3 regions of the Streptomyces sp. NPDC111802 genome follow, and region 2 is predicted to be linked to each of the others. Evidence: riboswitches for the same ligand, from Rfam matches in the RefSeq annotation. Region 2 holds a riboswitch; each other region holds the start of a gene.

Region 1 (4,882 bases), on a different contig from region 2:
CCGTCGAACCACGGCCGTGCACCACGGCGACAAGCCCGCTCGCCAGCGGGGCGAACCACCGCAGCCCCAGCTTCCACAGCGGACCGCCGAACTCCTCCTCGCGCGGGCACAGGGGTTGTCCGTCGCGGTAGAGGTTCCACCAGCCGCTGTGGTCGCTCGTGTACAGCAGCCGGCCCTCGGCCGACCAGTCGACCTGCGCGATCGACTCCTCCGGCCCCCCGGCGACGATCCGCGGGCCGCCGAGCGTGCCGTCGGCGCCGATGTCGGCGACCAGCAGCTCGGTGCCGTCCCACGGCATCCGCGGGTGGTCCCAGGCGAGCCACGCCGCGCGCCGCCCGTCGGGCGAGATCCGCGCTCCGGTCACGAACCGGTGCCGCCCGTCGGTGAGTTCGCGTACGGCGTCCCGGTCCTCGGCCGCGGAGCCGTCCAGCGGCACGGCGGCCAGGACGCGCCGCACATCGGTCGGCCCCTCCCCCGTGAACTCCTCCAGCACGCACCACACTTCACCGAGGTCGAGTCGCAACTGCGGTTCCACCCAGCGCAGTCCGCCGCCCGTGTCGGACACGGGAGTCAGCGGACGGGGTTCGCCGCCCTCCTCGTACCGGTACAGCCGCTGATCGGCGAAGTCGACGAAGACGACGAGCGGCCTGCCGTCGGCCATCGCGCCCGCCCACGGCTGCCCGCCGTACTCGACGACCCGGCTGCGCACGTTCCACGGTTCGGACAGCACCGACTCCTCGGTGCCGTCGGCGCGTCGCCGTACCAGCGTGCGCCGCCCGCCCTCCGTGGGCCGTGGCTCGATCCACCACGCCTCGTCACCGACGAAGCCCACGTACTCGGGCCGCCCGTCGTGCGCCGCGGCGACGGCGGCGTCGATGGGCGAGGGCCAGGAACCGTACGCCAGCGTCCGCACTGTCTCCCCTACTTCGTCTAGGCCGTGCGCAGAAAGCGGTCGAGTACCCGCACACCGAAGTGCAGCGCCTCGACCGGCACCCGTTCGTCGACGCCGTGGAACATGGCCCCGTAGTCGTAGCCCTCCGGCAGCCGCAGCGGCGAGAAGCCGTAGCCGGTGATGCCGAGCCGCGAGAACTGCTTGGCGTCCGTGCCGCCGGGCATGCAGTACGGCACCACGTGGCCCTCGGGCGCGAACTCCTCGACGGCGGCGCGCATACGGGCGTAGGTCGGCGAGTCGACCGGCGACTGGAGGGCCACCTCGTGGTGGTGGAACTCCCAGTCCACGTCCGGGCCGGTGAGTTCGTCGACGGTCGCGCGGAACTCGTCCTCGAAGCCGGGGAGATACCGGCCGTCGACGTAGGCCACCGCCTCCCCCGGGATCACATTGACCTTGTAACCGGCGTCCAGCATGGTCGGGTTGGCGCTGTTGCGGACGGTGCCCTCCACCAGCTTGGCGGCCGGGCCGAGCTTCGCCAGCAGTGCGTCCACGTCGGCCAGGTCGGCGTCGAGGCCGTACAGCGCGGCGAGTTCGGTGAGGGCGGCGCGGACCGTCGGGGTCAGGCGGATCGGCCACTCGTGGGCGCCGATGCGGGTGACGGCGGCGGCGAGGCGGGTCACCGCGTTCTCCCGGTTGGGCTGGGAGCCGTGCGCGGCCCGGCCGCGTGCCGTGAGCTTGAGCCAGCCGGTGCCGCGCTCCCCGGCCGCGAGCGGGTAGATCTGCCGGCCGCCGCCGTCGTGGACGGTGAACGCGCCCGACTCGCTGATCCCCTCGGTGCAGCCCTCGAACAGCCCGGCGTGCCGGTCCGCGAGGAAGCCGGAGCCGTCCTCGGCGCTCGCCTCCTCGTCCGCGGTGAATGCGATCACAACGTCCCGGCGGGGCCGTACGCCCTCCCGCGCCCAGGCCCGGACGACGGCGAGGATCATCGCGTCCATGTTCTTCATGTCGACCGCGCCCCGGCCCCACACGACCCCGTCGCGGATCTCCCCGGAGAACGGGTGCACGCTCCACTCGTCGGCCTGCGCGGGCACCACGTCCAGATGACCATGGACGAGCAGCGCGGCCGCCGAGGGGTCGCTGCCCTCGATGCGGGCGACGACGTTCGTGCGGCCCTTGACGCGCTCCAGCAGGGTGGGCTCCAGGCCCGCCTCGGCCAGCCGCGCGGCGGCGTACTCGGCGGCGGGCCGCTCCTGGCAGTCCCCGCCCCCGCGATTGGTCGTGTCGATGCGGATGAGGTCGGAGGTGAACGTCACGACCTCGTCCAGCGCCTGCCCGTCAGCCATACTGCTCCTCCACCGCGGCCGAGACGATCGTGGTGACCGCCTTGAAGGTACGGATTCCCTCGTACATACGCTCGCTGGTGTACGCCACCTTTCGTTCGCCGATACGTTCGACGCCCGGGACGACGGTGGCGGCCATCGCGAGGTGCTCCGCGTCGAACTCGACGGCGACGGTGAACGGGCCGCCGCTCACCGGCTGCTGACGGACCGCCAGCGCGGCCGCCTCCTTCGCCGCCGCGCGGATGTCGGCGGCGGTCCTGGCCGGTGTACGGCACACGGCGGCGTACCGCGAGACGTGGTCCTTGACGGCGACCTTCAGCGCCTCGGGCGCGTACCCGAGCGCGTCCTCGCAGGCCACGTCGTCGCCGGTGACGAGCACGACGGGCACGCCGTACTCGGCGACGACGTGCGCGTTCAGCAGCCCCTCGCTCGCCCGTACGTCGTTCAGCCACACCCCGGTGATGGAGTTGGCGAGGTAGGTGTGCGCGAGGACGCCCTCCATGCCGGCGCCCGCGTGGTAGCCGACGAAGGCGATGCCGTCCACGTCGCCGTGCTGAACGCCCTCGACCATGGACAGCGACTTGTGCCGGCCGGTGAGCATCTCGGCCCGCTCGTCGAGCCGTTCGAGCAGCAGATTGCGCATGGACCAGTGCGCCTCATTGATGACGACGTCGTCGGCGCCGCCGTCGAAGAATCCCAGCACCGCGGCATTGACGTCCGAGGTGAACATCCCCCGGCACCGCTCCCACTGCGGGGTCCCGGGCAGCACGTCGCCCGGCCAGGTCACACCGGTGGCGCCCTCCATGTCGGCACTGATGAGGATCTTCATGCTCCGTCACGTTACGCGCCCGCGCGAGAACCCGCCACGAAGCGGACGAACGCCGCTTTCACGCCCCCTGGGCCCGCTTGTCAGCCACCGTGTGCGGGCACTACTGTCACGACGCCTTGGTGAACGGGAAATCCGGTGTGATGCCGGTGCGGCCCTCGCCACTGTGAATCGGGAAGTCCGGCTCCGGCCCTCATGGGCAGCCACTGGGTTCTTCGGAACCCGGGAAGGCGGAGCACGGGCGTGTGGTACCCGTCAGCCAGGAGACCGGCCAAGGCGCGTCAACCATCCACGAGGTGCTGGAGAGGGTCTGCTGAGCCATGCACATAGCCGAGGGTTTCCTGCCTCCGGCGCACGCGGTCGCCTGGGGCGTCGCGTCCGCGCCGTTCGTCGTACACGGAGTCCGTTCACTCACCCGTGAGGTCAGGGAGCACCCCGAGAGCACACTGCTCCTCGGCGCCTCCGGAGCCTTCACCTTCGTCCTGTCCGCGCTGAAGCTGCCCTCGGTGACCGGCAGCTGCTCGCATCCCACCGGTACCGGGCTCGGCGCCATCCTGTTCCGGCCGCCGATCATGGCGGTGCTCGGCACCATCACCCTGCTGTTCCAGGCGCTGCTGCTGGCGCACGGCGGCCTGACCACGCTCGGCGCCAACGTCTTCTCGATGGCGATCGTCGGGCCCTGGGCCGGGTACGCGATCTACAAGCTGCTGCGGCGCTTCGACGTGCCGCTGATGGTCGCCGTGTTCTTCGGGGCGTTCGTCGCCGACCTGTCCACCTACTGCGTGACCAGCGTCCAGCTGGCGCTCGCCTTCCCCGACCCGAGCAGCGGATTCCTGGGCGCGCTCGGCAAGTTCGGCTCCATCTTCGCCGTCACCCAGATCCCGCTCGCGGTGAGCGAGGGCCTGCTCACGGTGCTTGTGATGCGGCTGCTGGTGCAGTCCAGCAAGGGCGAACTGACCCGGCTCGGCGTGCTCGTCGCCGGCGAGCGGTCCCGGACCGAGACCGAGGCGGTGGCGTGATGAAGAAGAACACGAAGATCAACCTGTTGCTGCTGCTCGTCGTGGCCGCGCTCGCCGTGCTGCCGCTCGCGCTCGGCCTCGGCGACCACAAGGAGGAGCCGTTCACGGGCTCCGACGGCGAGGCCGAGTCGGCGATCACCGAGATCGAGCCGGACTACAAGCCGTGGTTCTCGCCGCTCTACGAGCCGCCGTCCGGCGAGATCGAGTCGGCCCTGTTCTCGCTCCAGGCGGCTCTCGGCGCCGGTGTGCTCGCCTACTACTTCGGTCTGCACCGGGGCCGGAAGCAGGGTGAGCGGCGGGCGCTGGAGCGGGAGCCCACCGCCGGGGAGCCCAGCGCCGAGGAACCGAAGGCCGGCAAGGTCTGACGCGTGCTGCCGATCGACGCGGCAGCGCACAGCAGTCGCTGGCGCCGCCGTCATCCCGTGGACAAGGCCGTGCTCGGACTCGGCCTCACCGTGCTCGCGATCTCGCTGCCGCCCTGGCCGGGCGCCGCGCTGGTCCTGGTCACCGCGCTCACCGTGCTGCTGGGGCCGGCGGGCGTGCCCGCGCGGCGGCTGTGGCGCGCCTATCGCGTGCCGCTCGGTTTCTGTGTGACCGGCGCGGTCACGCTGCTGGTCCAAGTGGGCGGCCCGGAGGGCTTCGTGTCCCTCGCCGACGACGGGGGGCGGCGCGCCGGGGAACTGCTGCTGCGCACCTCGGCCGCCTCCCTCGGCGTGCTGCTGTTCGCCTTCACCACGCCGATGTCCGATCTGCTGCCCCGCCTGGTGAAGGCCGGGGTGCCCGCGCCGGTCGTCGACGTCGCCCT
Region 2 (4,882 bases):
GGCGATCCCGGCGACGCGCCCGGCCCGCTCCGGGTCGGCCACGTACACGGGCACATCGTCGGGGCCCTGCTCCTTGAAGGAGAACGGGACGGTGATCAGGCGGCCGTCGAACTCCGGGATCGCGACCTGCATCGCCGCGTCCATGGGGGACAGGGCGGCGTCGGACTCGTCCCAGACGGCCCGCGAGGAAGTGAGGCACAGACCTTGCAGCACCGGCACGTTGAGCTCGGCGAGCCGGCCGATGTCCCACGCCTCCTCGTCGCCGCCCGCCGACGCCTGCGAGGCGTGCGTGCCGCCCGCCGCGAGGACCGTGGCGACCAGGGCGTCGGCGTGGCCGAGGATCTCGTACAGCTCGGCGTCCGCGCCGCGCAGCGAACCGCAGTACACGGGAAGGGCGTTGGCGCCGTGCGCCTCGATGGCGTCGCACAGGGTGTCCACGAAGGCGGTGTTGCCGCTGAGCTCATGGGCCCGGTAGAAGAGCACACCGACGGTCGGACGGCCGCTCTCCCGCGTACGCGAGCCATGGACGCCGTGCTCCGGCATCTTCTGCGGCTCCTCGAACCCCTCGCCCGTCAGCAGCACGGTGTCGGAGAGGAACCGCGCGAGCTCGGTGAGGTTGGCGGGCCCGCCCTCGACGAGGTACTTCAGCGCCTCGGCCACCACACCGGCCGGAACGGACGACTCGGCCATCAGCTCGGCGTCGGGAACGGCCTCTCCGCCCAGCAGGACGGTCGGGACACCGGACGCCTTCAGCTTCGCCAGCCCGTCCTCCCAGGCCCGCTTGCCGCCGAGCAGTCGTACGACGGCGATGTCCGCGCCGTCGAGCAGCGCGGGCAGCTCGGCCTCGACGTCCACGCGGGTCGGGTTGCCGATCCGGTAGTCGGCACCGGAGGCGGCGCGGGCCGCCAGCAGATCCGTGTCGGCGGTCGACAACAACAACACAGTGCTCATGCGGGCGCTCCCGGTGGAATGAAAGGCAGTCCTTGCGGCGCGCCCGACTCGATGAGCCGCCGGAGCGCGTCGGTGTCCGCGTGCTGTTCGATCAGATCGCCGAGCCGGTCGAGCTGCTCCTCGCGCAGCGCGGCGAACGAGGTGTCCGGCGCCGGCACGAACCGGCGGCCCGCGGCGGCCGCCACCTCGCGCAGGAAGGCCCGCCGGAAACCGTCCGACTCCAGCGAGCCGTGCCAGTGCGTGCCCCAGGTCTGACCGACCCGGCAGCCGTCCAGGAAGGGCTCGCCCCCCGTGATCTCGGCGACCCCGTGGTGGATCTCGTATCCCTCGACCGGCTCCCCGAGGGCCTCGCCGACGGGCCGGGTCAGGGTCTTCTCCCGGGCGAACCGCACCCGGACGGGCAGTACTCCCAGGCCTTCGACATGCCCGCGCCGGCTCTCGACGTCGTCCTCGATGTGCTCGCCGAGGAGCTGGAAGCCGCCGCAGACGCCGAGGATCGGCCGCTGCTCGGCGGACCTGCGGACCAGGGCCTCGGCCAGCCCCCGCTCCCGCAGCCACTCCAGGGCGCGGACGGTCCCCCGGGTGCCGGGGATCACCACCAGATCCGCGTCGGCCAGTTCCTCCGGCCGGTCCACGAACCGCACGACGGCGCCGGGTTCGGCGGCGAGCGCGTCCACGTCGGTGAAGTTGGACATCAGGGGAATCGCGCATACGGCGACCCGCAGCACGTCCTCCCCGACGGGCGGGGCGACGTTCGACTCCCGGACCGTCCCGCGCAGGGAGACCCGAAGCCCGTCCTCCTCGTCGATGCCGAGGCCGTGCCGGAAGGGGAGGACGCCGTAGGTGTGCCGCCCGGTGAGCCCGTGCAGCATGTCGAGGCCGGGCTCCAGGAGGCTGACGTCCCCTCGGAACTTGTTCACCAGGAACCCGGCGACGAGTTCCTGGTCCTCCCGGGACAGCAGCGCGACGGTGCCGAAGAAGGAGGCGAAGACACCACCGCGGTCGATGTCACCGACGACGAGGACCGGGAGCCCGGCATTGCGGGCGATGCCCATGTTGACGATGTCGGTCCGGCGCAGATTGATCTCCGCCGGAGAACCGGCCCCCTCACAGATCACCGCGTCATACGTGCCCCGCAACTCGGCGAGACAGTCCAGTACGGTCCCGAGCAACTGCCGCTGCCGCCCGCCGTGGTACCCGCGTGCGCTCAGCTCGCCCACCGGCTTGCCCAGCAGCACGACCTGACTGCTCTGCTCACCACCGGGCTTGAGCAGCACGGGATTCATCAGCGCGGTCGGCTCGACGCGACAGGCCTGGGCCTGCATGGCCTGAGCACGCCCGATCTCGGCACCCTCTTTGGTGACGAACGAGTTGAGGGACATGTTCTGCGCCTTGAACGGCGCCACCTTCACCCCCTGCCGCACCAGCCAACGGCAGATCCCGGCGGTGACGACGCTCTTGCCGGCGTCGGAGGTGGTGCCGGCGACGAGAAGTCCACCGCCCGTCATGACGTACGCCCTTTCCTGAGGAGCCGCGCGCCGGCGCACACACCGAGCGCGAGCCAGCTCACACGCTGCGAGAGACGCACGGCACGCTCGATGTCCGTGGCCCGAACGGCCCGGCCGGTCTCCCCGTTGAGCACCGGCCGATGCTCGACCCGCCCGCCGTACGACAGGGTGCCGCCGAGCCGAACGCCGAGCGCCCCCGCGAACGAGGCCTCGACGGGCCCGGCGTTGGGGCTCGGGTGCTTGGCGGCGTCGGCACGCCAGGCCCGTAGCGCCCCGCGGGGGTCGCCCCCGGCGACGGCGGCGAGTACGGCGGTCAGCCGTGCCCCGGGCCAGCCGACCAGGTCGTCGAGCCGGGCCGAAGCCCATCCGTAGCGGCGGTACTTGGCCGACTTGTGCCCCACCATGGCGTCGAGCGTGTTCACGGCCCGGAAGCCGAGCAGGCCGGGAACCCCGCCGACGGCCCCCCACACCAGAGCCCCCACCACCGCGTCGGAGGTGTTCTCGGCGACGGACTCCACGACCGCCCGCGCGATCCCGTCCGCGTCCAGCGCCTGCGGATCCCGCCCGCACAGATGCGGCAGCCGCGCCCGCGCCCCGTCGACATCCCCCGCTTCCAGGGCACGCCCGATGAACCGGGCCTCCCGGGCCAGCGAAGTCCCCCCGACGACCGCCCAGGTGGCGGCGCCGGTCAGCGCGACGGAGGCGGCGGGAGAGGTACGTACGACACGCGCGGCGAGCGCTCCGGCGACGACGGCGCCACCGGCGCACACGGCGGTGTGCACCGCGCCCCGGGTGCGGTTGTCGCGCCACAGCACTCTTTCCACGGCGGCGGCGGCCCGCCCGAACGCGGCGACCGGATGCCCCCGGCGCGGATCGCCGAGCAGCAGATCACCGAGAAGTCCGGCGGCGGCGCCGTACGCGAAGACGCGATCGGCTCGCATCGGGGTCAGCCGACCGCGGGGTCACACGTGGGTCTAATACTGCGTGTCGATCGGCAGGCGAGCATCGCGTCATGTCCTCACTCAGGGTGTCCACGCCCTGGTTCGACGAGACCGGCGGTGAGAGTTCCTGGCTCCCGGGGCTTTCTACCCCGGTGACAGTGGCGGGACCGCGCCGGATTCACACCGGCTTCCTCTTCTGCCGCCGTACTTGGCCCCGGCAGTCCACCACGGGGTTGGAAGGGCCGTCAACTTGCCGTTGACCTGCGACGGGAGAGTGTGCGAAGGCCCACACAGCAGCGAGGTGCGGGACGGTCGTCCGTCCCGCACCTGGGGTGTTTCAGGTGATGCGCGCTGTGCGTCAGGCCACGATCAGATAGATGCCGTACGCCACCGCCGCGGCGCACGCCGCGAAGCACGTGTAGGCACCGGTGACCGCGAGAGCGGCCGAGCCGCCCTGGGCCGAGGCCTTCTCCTGGCGGGACAGGCCCGCGATGCCGAGGGTGAACAGGCCCACCAGGGCCACCGTGACCACGAGGCTGACGCCGAAGACGGAGCCGAGGGCCGCCCAGTCGATCTTCATGCTTCTTCTTTCTTGGGGGTAGCCGAGTAACTGGGTGGGGTCGTCAGACGCCGGCCTGCGAGGGCGCCGGCTCGGTGGACGGGGCCGGGATGGTGGCCGTCAGGTCCTCGGGCGCCGGGCCCGCCGGGGGCGGGGTCACGGCGGCCATGGCGGTGGTGACCACGCCGGGCGACTCGTCCGTGCCGCTCGCCTCGTTGACGTTCGTGTGGTCGACGACCTCGCGGCGGGAGAGCTTCCAGATCGCGGCGCTGGAGGCGACCAGGAAGACGGCGACCACGGCAGTGCCCCAGGCGCCGAAGCCCGTGACGTACTCCGCGAGCGCGCCGACCAGGGCGGCGGCCGGGAGGGTCAGGCCCCAGGCGACGAACATCCGGGTGGCCGTCGACCAGCGGACGACGCCGCCCTTGCGGCCGAGGCCGGCACCCATCACCGAACCGGAGACGGAGTGCGTGGTGGACAGGGAGAAGCCGAGGTGGGAGGAGGCCAGGATGACCGTGGCCGCGCTGGTCTGGGCGGCGAAGCCCTGCTGCGGCTGAAGGTCGGTCAGGCCCTTGCCCATGGTGCGGATGATGCGCCAGCCGCCGAGGTAGGTGCCGAGCGCGATGGCCAGGCCCGCGGAGAGGATGACCCACAGGGGCGGGTCGGAGTCGGGGGCGACGGCGCCGCCGGCGACCAGGGCGAGGGTGATGATGCCCATGGTCTTCTGCGCGTCGTTGGTGCCGTGAGCGAGGGAGACCAGGCCGGCGGAGGCGATCTGCCCGCTCCGGTAGCCCTTGGCGGCGGCCTTGCCGTCGGCCTTCCTGCCGAGGGAGTAGGTCAGACGGGTGGCCAGCAGCGCGGCGATGCCCGCGACCAGCGGGGCGGCGATCGCCGGGATCAGCACCTTGGTGACGAGCGCGTCG
Region 3 (4,882 bases), on a different contig from region 2:
TGCAGTCGGCCGATGCGCTCGGTTTTGGCCCGTGAGGGCGCGCCGTCGGCCCTCGCCCGGTCCATGCGCTCGGCCCAGCGCTCGTACTCCTGCCGCTTCCATGCCTTCAACTCGCCGAGCCTGCCGTTGTACTCCTCCACGGGGTCGGTGTTCAGCCCGATGCGCCCGCGGATGACGGCGAACGCCGCGTTGCCGCCGGTGCCGAACTCCTGGGCCGCCGCCAGGCGTATGGAGTAGGAGGGTTCCTTCACGCCGATCTCGACGAGGCGCTCGTAGAGCGGAGTGGTGTCGATCCTGGTGGAGACGCTCCGCAGTGCGGCTCCGAGTTGCCTCAGCAGCCTCAGTTTGGCGTCGTCGAGGGTGCGCCGGTCCCCCTTGAAACCGGGCCACCTCTTGCACACTTCGTCAAGGATGTCGTCCAGCAGCCTCGGCGCCACCTCCGCGCTCTCGATCTCCACGGCCGCCGCGTAGAGATCGACGGCCTTGGGGTCGTCGGTACGGCGGCGCGCGGCCGTGCAGAGCCGGTGGGCCAGGGTGTGCCCGCGCACGGGTGACCGGCGGAGCAGCTCGTCGATCTCCGTCTTCACCTCGGCCCGGACACCGTCCTTCGGGGCCCTGAGCATCGCCGCCTGCCGACGCGACAACAGCACCAGGGCCATGAGCAGTTCGCGGCTGGGGCCGGGCGGCTGCAGCGCCTGTTCGACGAGTTCTCCGGTACCCCGCTCGCCCAGGTGGTTCAGGACGCGGTAGCCGAAGTAGGCCTGGATGATGCTGTGCGGGAAACGGACCCTCCGTTCGAAGCCCTCCACCAGTCCGAGCTTGTCCGCGTTGCGCGCGATCCGGGCGAGGGCGGCACGGCACTGGTCCATGTTCGCCCGGCGCAGCCGCCTCGTCTCCTCATGGCCGAGCCGCCCGCAGAGCACGTCCCAGATCTGTTGCCGGTGCCACTCGGAGAAGACGTTGCCTCGCCTGCCGTACCGGTCGAAGCCGCGTCCGCTGCTCCACAGGTGCTCGGCCCGGGCCCGCGCCCGCCGCACCGGACCGGGATGGACGTCCGTGTCGAGCAGTTCCCCGAAGCCGACCTCCAGCTTGTCCTGCAGCAGTCCTACACAGGCCAGCGCGGAGACCACTTCGAGGGTGTCGCGGCGCTCCTGCCGGGTCAGCGCGACGTCCGGGCGCAGCCGGCCCTCGCACAGGGCCTCGTCCCAGGTCTCCAGGAGCCAGAGCCGCAGCGTGCCGCGGTCACGGCTGCGGGTGCTCATGTGCTGCGGGTCGTCTTCCGGCCGATCGTGCTCCAGGGCTCCGTGGCGGTGCAGTTCGCGGGCTATCTGCAGATAGACGGGTGACTCGGTCACCTCCGCCGTCTCCACGATCCAGTCCACGCGGCGCTCGTCCGTCTCCGGGACACGCGCTTGGACGAAGCGCAGGGCCTCCTCCTCGCTGAGTGGTTCCAGCTCCACGATCGCGGCCGGGGTGCTCTCCAGCGGGCTGTGCGGCCGGGAGGCGATGACGAGGGGCAGCTTCTCCTCGTGCGCGCGCTCGATGGCCCGCCGGATGATGTTGTCCCGGTTCTGCTGGAGGCCGTCGCCGAGCAGAGCCTCCTCCAGTCCGTCGGCGATGACGACCGGCTTGTCGTCGGCGAGCAGTTGCTGCCAGACCCGCTCGGTCTTGCCGCGCGCGAGGATGCCTCGGGGTGCCTCGTCGGCGAAGCGCTGACTGGCCATGCGTTCGAAGTTCAGGTCACCGGTCGCGTCCCGCAACCGGATCGGCACGGGCACGGCGTTCTGCTCGGCCAGCAGTTCGGTGAGCCGTACCAGGACGGCGGTTTTGCCCACGCCGACGCCGCCGACCAGCAGATAGGGCCTGCGTGTGTCGCGCTCCCGCAGCCGTTCGGCGATGACCTGGGCGATCTCCTCCCGGCCCACGATCTCGGCGGCGTCCGGGCCGGCGGTGAGCACCAGTCGGTAGGGGTCGTCCTGTGCCTTCGCGAGATAGCGCCGCTTGGTCCACCGGTACCACCAGAACAGAAAGAGCGTGGCGGCGATCGACGCCGCGAGCACCGGGCCGACGAAGCGCATGACGGCGTCGAACCCCTTGCTGTCCTGCCGCCACTGCTCGAAGCCGGTCGTGGAACTCGTGATCACGATGTACAGGCCCTGCACGGCCCAGGCGAGCAGCGCGAGCGCGGCGACCACCCAGATGGCCCGGGTGACGTTGGTGTAGGAGAGCCATCGGCGCCATTTCTTGGGGCGGGTGGCGCCGCGGCGGGCCTCCAGACGGATCGTCAGCCTGTGCCAGTGGCCCACGAATCCACGCTTGGCCCAGCTGCCTGCCCGTCTCGGAGCCAGTGTCGCCATCGGCGCGTCGCGAGGCCGCTCCTTGCCGGGCGGGTGACGGACGACCCTCGTCATCGTGGGTCTCCTTCCGAACAAGGCTCTCGAAACGGAGGACCGCGGGCGCCGACACCTACCTCCATGGAAGCACTCCGGGAACTCCCCGCAACCCGGCGGCTCTCGGCGAAAACCCGAGGCCGCCGCCGTACCGGTCCGGCAGACTCGGCCGTATGGACATCGTGATCCGGCAGGCGGATCCCGGCGAGTACGAGGCGCTCGGCGAGATCACCGCCCAGGCCTATCTCCAGGACGGCCTGCTCGACTTCGGCGAGAGTGATGAATACCTCGGTGAGCTCAAGGACGTGGCCAAGCGTGCGGCCGCCGCGGAGGTGCTGGTGGCTGTCGAGGACGGCCGGCTGCTGGGCGGCGTGACCTTCGTGCCGGACGGCGGGCCGATGGCCGACATCGCCCGTCCCGGAGAGGCGGAGATCCGGATGCTCGCCATCGATCGCTCGGCTCGCGGCCGCGGCGCAGGCGAGGCCCTCGTGCGTGCCTGCGTCGACCGCGCACGGACCGCGGAGGGCTGCGTACGGATCGTCCTGTCGACCCAGCGCACCATGCACGGCGCCCACCGCATCTACGAACGTCTGGGCTTCGTCCGCACACCCGCGCGGGACTGGAACCCGATTCCGCACCTCGACGACATCACTCTTCTCACCTACGAGTTGACGCTCTGAAACCACCGCGACACAACATCTGGGGGTGGCGTGGCAGGCGAGCACAAGATGTATGCTCGTCCTCGCTGTCGCCGCAGGGGAATCCGGTGCGAATCCGGAACTGTCCCGCAACGGTGTACATGCGTGCTTTTGCACGCCTGGTTCAGTCCGAGGACCTGCCGACAGCGCACCCGACCACCCGGTCCGGGTGCCATGACGTCCGGGCCTCGTGGAATGGGCTGGTGGACGCGACGCCCCGTGCGCTCGTGAGCTGCCCCCTGCCCTCCGCAAGGCCCCGTGCCGAGCGAGGGAGAGCCCCACGTGACCATCGCGCCAGCCGAACCGGCCTCAGCGATCCAGGACATCGACGGTCCGGGAACCGCACTGCTGCGGACCCTCACCGAGCTGACCGCCGACCTCCCCGACGCCGACCCCGGCCGGGTCGCCGCCGCCGCGCTGCGCGGCCGGTCCGCCCGCGCGGACGACTCGGAGCTGCGCGAGCTGGCCACCGAGGCGGCGGCCGGTCTCATTTCCGAGGACCCCGCCTACAGCAGGCTCGCCGCCCGGCTGCTGACCGTCTCCATCGCCGCCGAGGCCGCCTCGCAGGGCGTCACGTCCTTCACCGAGTCGGTCGCGGTCGGGCACCGCGAGGGCCTCATCGCCGACCGGACCGCCGACTTCGCGCGGATCCACGCGGCCCGTCTCGACGCGCTCATCGACACCGGCGCCGACGACCGCTTCGGCTACTTCGGCCTGCGCACCCTGCACAGCCGCTATCTGCTCCGGCACCCCATCACCCGCAAGGTCATCGAGACGCCCCAGCACTTCATGCTGCGCGTCGCCGCCGGTCTCGCCGAGGACGACACCACCCGCGCACTGGACGAAGTCGCCGCGCTCTACGGGCTCATGAGCCGCCTTGACTACCTCCCCTCCTCCCCCACACTCTTCAACTCCGGCACCCGCCACCCCCAGATGTCGTCCTGCTACCTCCTCGACTCCCCGCTCGACGAGCTGGACTCCATCTACGACCGCTACCACCAGGTCGCCCGCCTCTCGAAGCACGCCGGCGGCATCGGCATCGCGTACTCCCGCATCCGCAGCCGCGGTTCGCTGATCCGCGGCACCAACGGCCACTCCAACGGCATCGTCCCGTTCCTGAAGACGCTCGACGCCTCCGTCGCCGCCGTGAACCAGGGCGGCCGGCGCAAGGGTGCCGCCGCGGTCTACCTGGAGACCTGGCACTCCGACATCGAGGAGTTCCTGGAGCTGCGCGACAACACCGGTGAGGACGCCCGCCGTACGCACAACCTGAACCTCGCGCACTGGATCCCGGACGAGTTCATGCGCCGGGTCAACGCCGACGAGCCGTGGAGCCTCTTCTCCCCCGCCGACGTGCCCGAGCTGGTCGACCTGTGGGGCGAGGAGTTCGACGCCGCCTACCGCAAGGCGGAGGCCGCGGGGCTCGCCAAGAAGACCATCCCCGCCCGCGACCTCTACGGCCGCATGATGCGCACCCTCGCGCAGACCGGCAACGGCTGGATGACCTTCAAGGACGCCGCCAACCGCACCGCCAACCAGACCGCCCTGCCGGGCCATGTCGTCCACTCCTCCAACCTCTGCACGGAGATCCTGGAGGTCACCGACGACGGGGAGACGGCCGTCTGCAACCTGGGGTCCGTCAACCTCGGCGCGTTCGTCGACACGACGACCGGCGACATCGACTGGGAGCGGCTGGACGCCACCGTCCACACGGCCGTCACGTTCCTCGACCGCGTCGTCGACATCAACTTCTACCCGACCGAGCAGGCGGGCCGTTCGAACGCCAAGTGGCGG

Evidence for each region. Region 2 has a riboswitch for cobalamin ahead of ACZ7NC_RS34010 (cobalamin biosynthesis protein). Riboswitches for the same ligand answer to the same signal wherever they lie in the genome.
Region 1: linked by a shared signal. The riboswitch ahead of ACZ7NC_RS04795 (energy-coupling factor ABC transporter permease) and the one ahead of ACZ7NC_RS34010 (cobalamin biosynthesis protein) in region 2 are both predicted to bind cobalamin.
Region 3: linked by a shared signal. The riboswitch ahead of ACZ7NC_RS10950 (ribonucleoside-diphosphate reductase subunit alpha) and the one ahead of ACZ7NC_RS34010 (cobalamin biosynthesis protein) in region 2 are both predicted to bind cobalamin.

The regions. Positions count from the first base shown of each region.
Region 1 covers NZ_JBVKCZ010000003.1:323,153-328,034, forward strand. Annotated here, with positions in the region: gene ACZ7NC_RS04780 (prolyl oligopeptidase family serine peptidase) at 1-913, opposite strand, end outside; gene ACZ7NC_RS04785 (M20/M25/M40 family metallo-hydrolase) at 931-2,235, opposite strand; gene ACZ7NC_RS04790 (M55 family metallopeptidase) at 2,228-3,061, opposite strand; cobalamin riboswitch at 3,162-3,348, shown strand; gene ACZ7NC_RS04795 (energy-coupling factor ABC transporter permease) at 3,379-4,077, shown strand; gene ACZ7NC_RS04800 (energy-coupling factor ABC transporter substrate-binding protein) at 4,077-4,442, shown strand; gene cbiQ (cobalt ECF transporter T component CbiQ) at 4,446-4,882, shown strand, end outside.
Region 2 covers NZ_JBVKCZ010000039.1:56,626-61,507, reverse strand. Annotated here, with positions in the region: gene cobN (cobaltochelatase subunit CobN) at 1-951, opposite strand, end outside; gene ACZ7NC_RS34015 (cobyric acid synthase) at 948-2,459, opposite strand; gene ACZ7NC_RS34010 (cobalamin biosynthesis protein) at 2,456-3,400, opposite strand; cobalamin riboswitch at 3,503-3,642, opposite strand; gene ACZ7NC_RS34005 (hypothetical protein) at 3,759-3,980, opposite strand; gene ACZ7NC_RS34000 (inorganic phosphate transporter) at 4,024-4,882, opposite strand, start outside.
Region 3 covers NZ_JBVKCZ010000008.1:107,488-112,369, forward strand. Annotated here, with positions in the region: gene ACZ7NC_RS10940 (NACHT domain-containing protein) at 1-2,411, opposite strand, end outside; gene ACZ7NC_RS10945 (GNAT family N-acetyltransferase) at 2,564-3,070, shown strand; cobalamin riboswitch at 3,123-3,247, shown strand; gene ACZ7NC_RS10950 (ribonucleoside-diphosphate reductase subunit alpha) at 3,371-4,882, shown strand, end outside.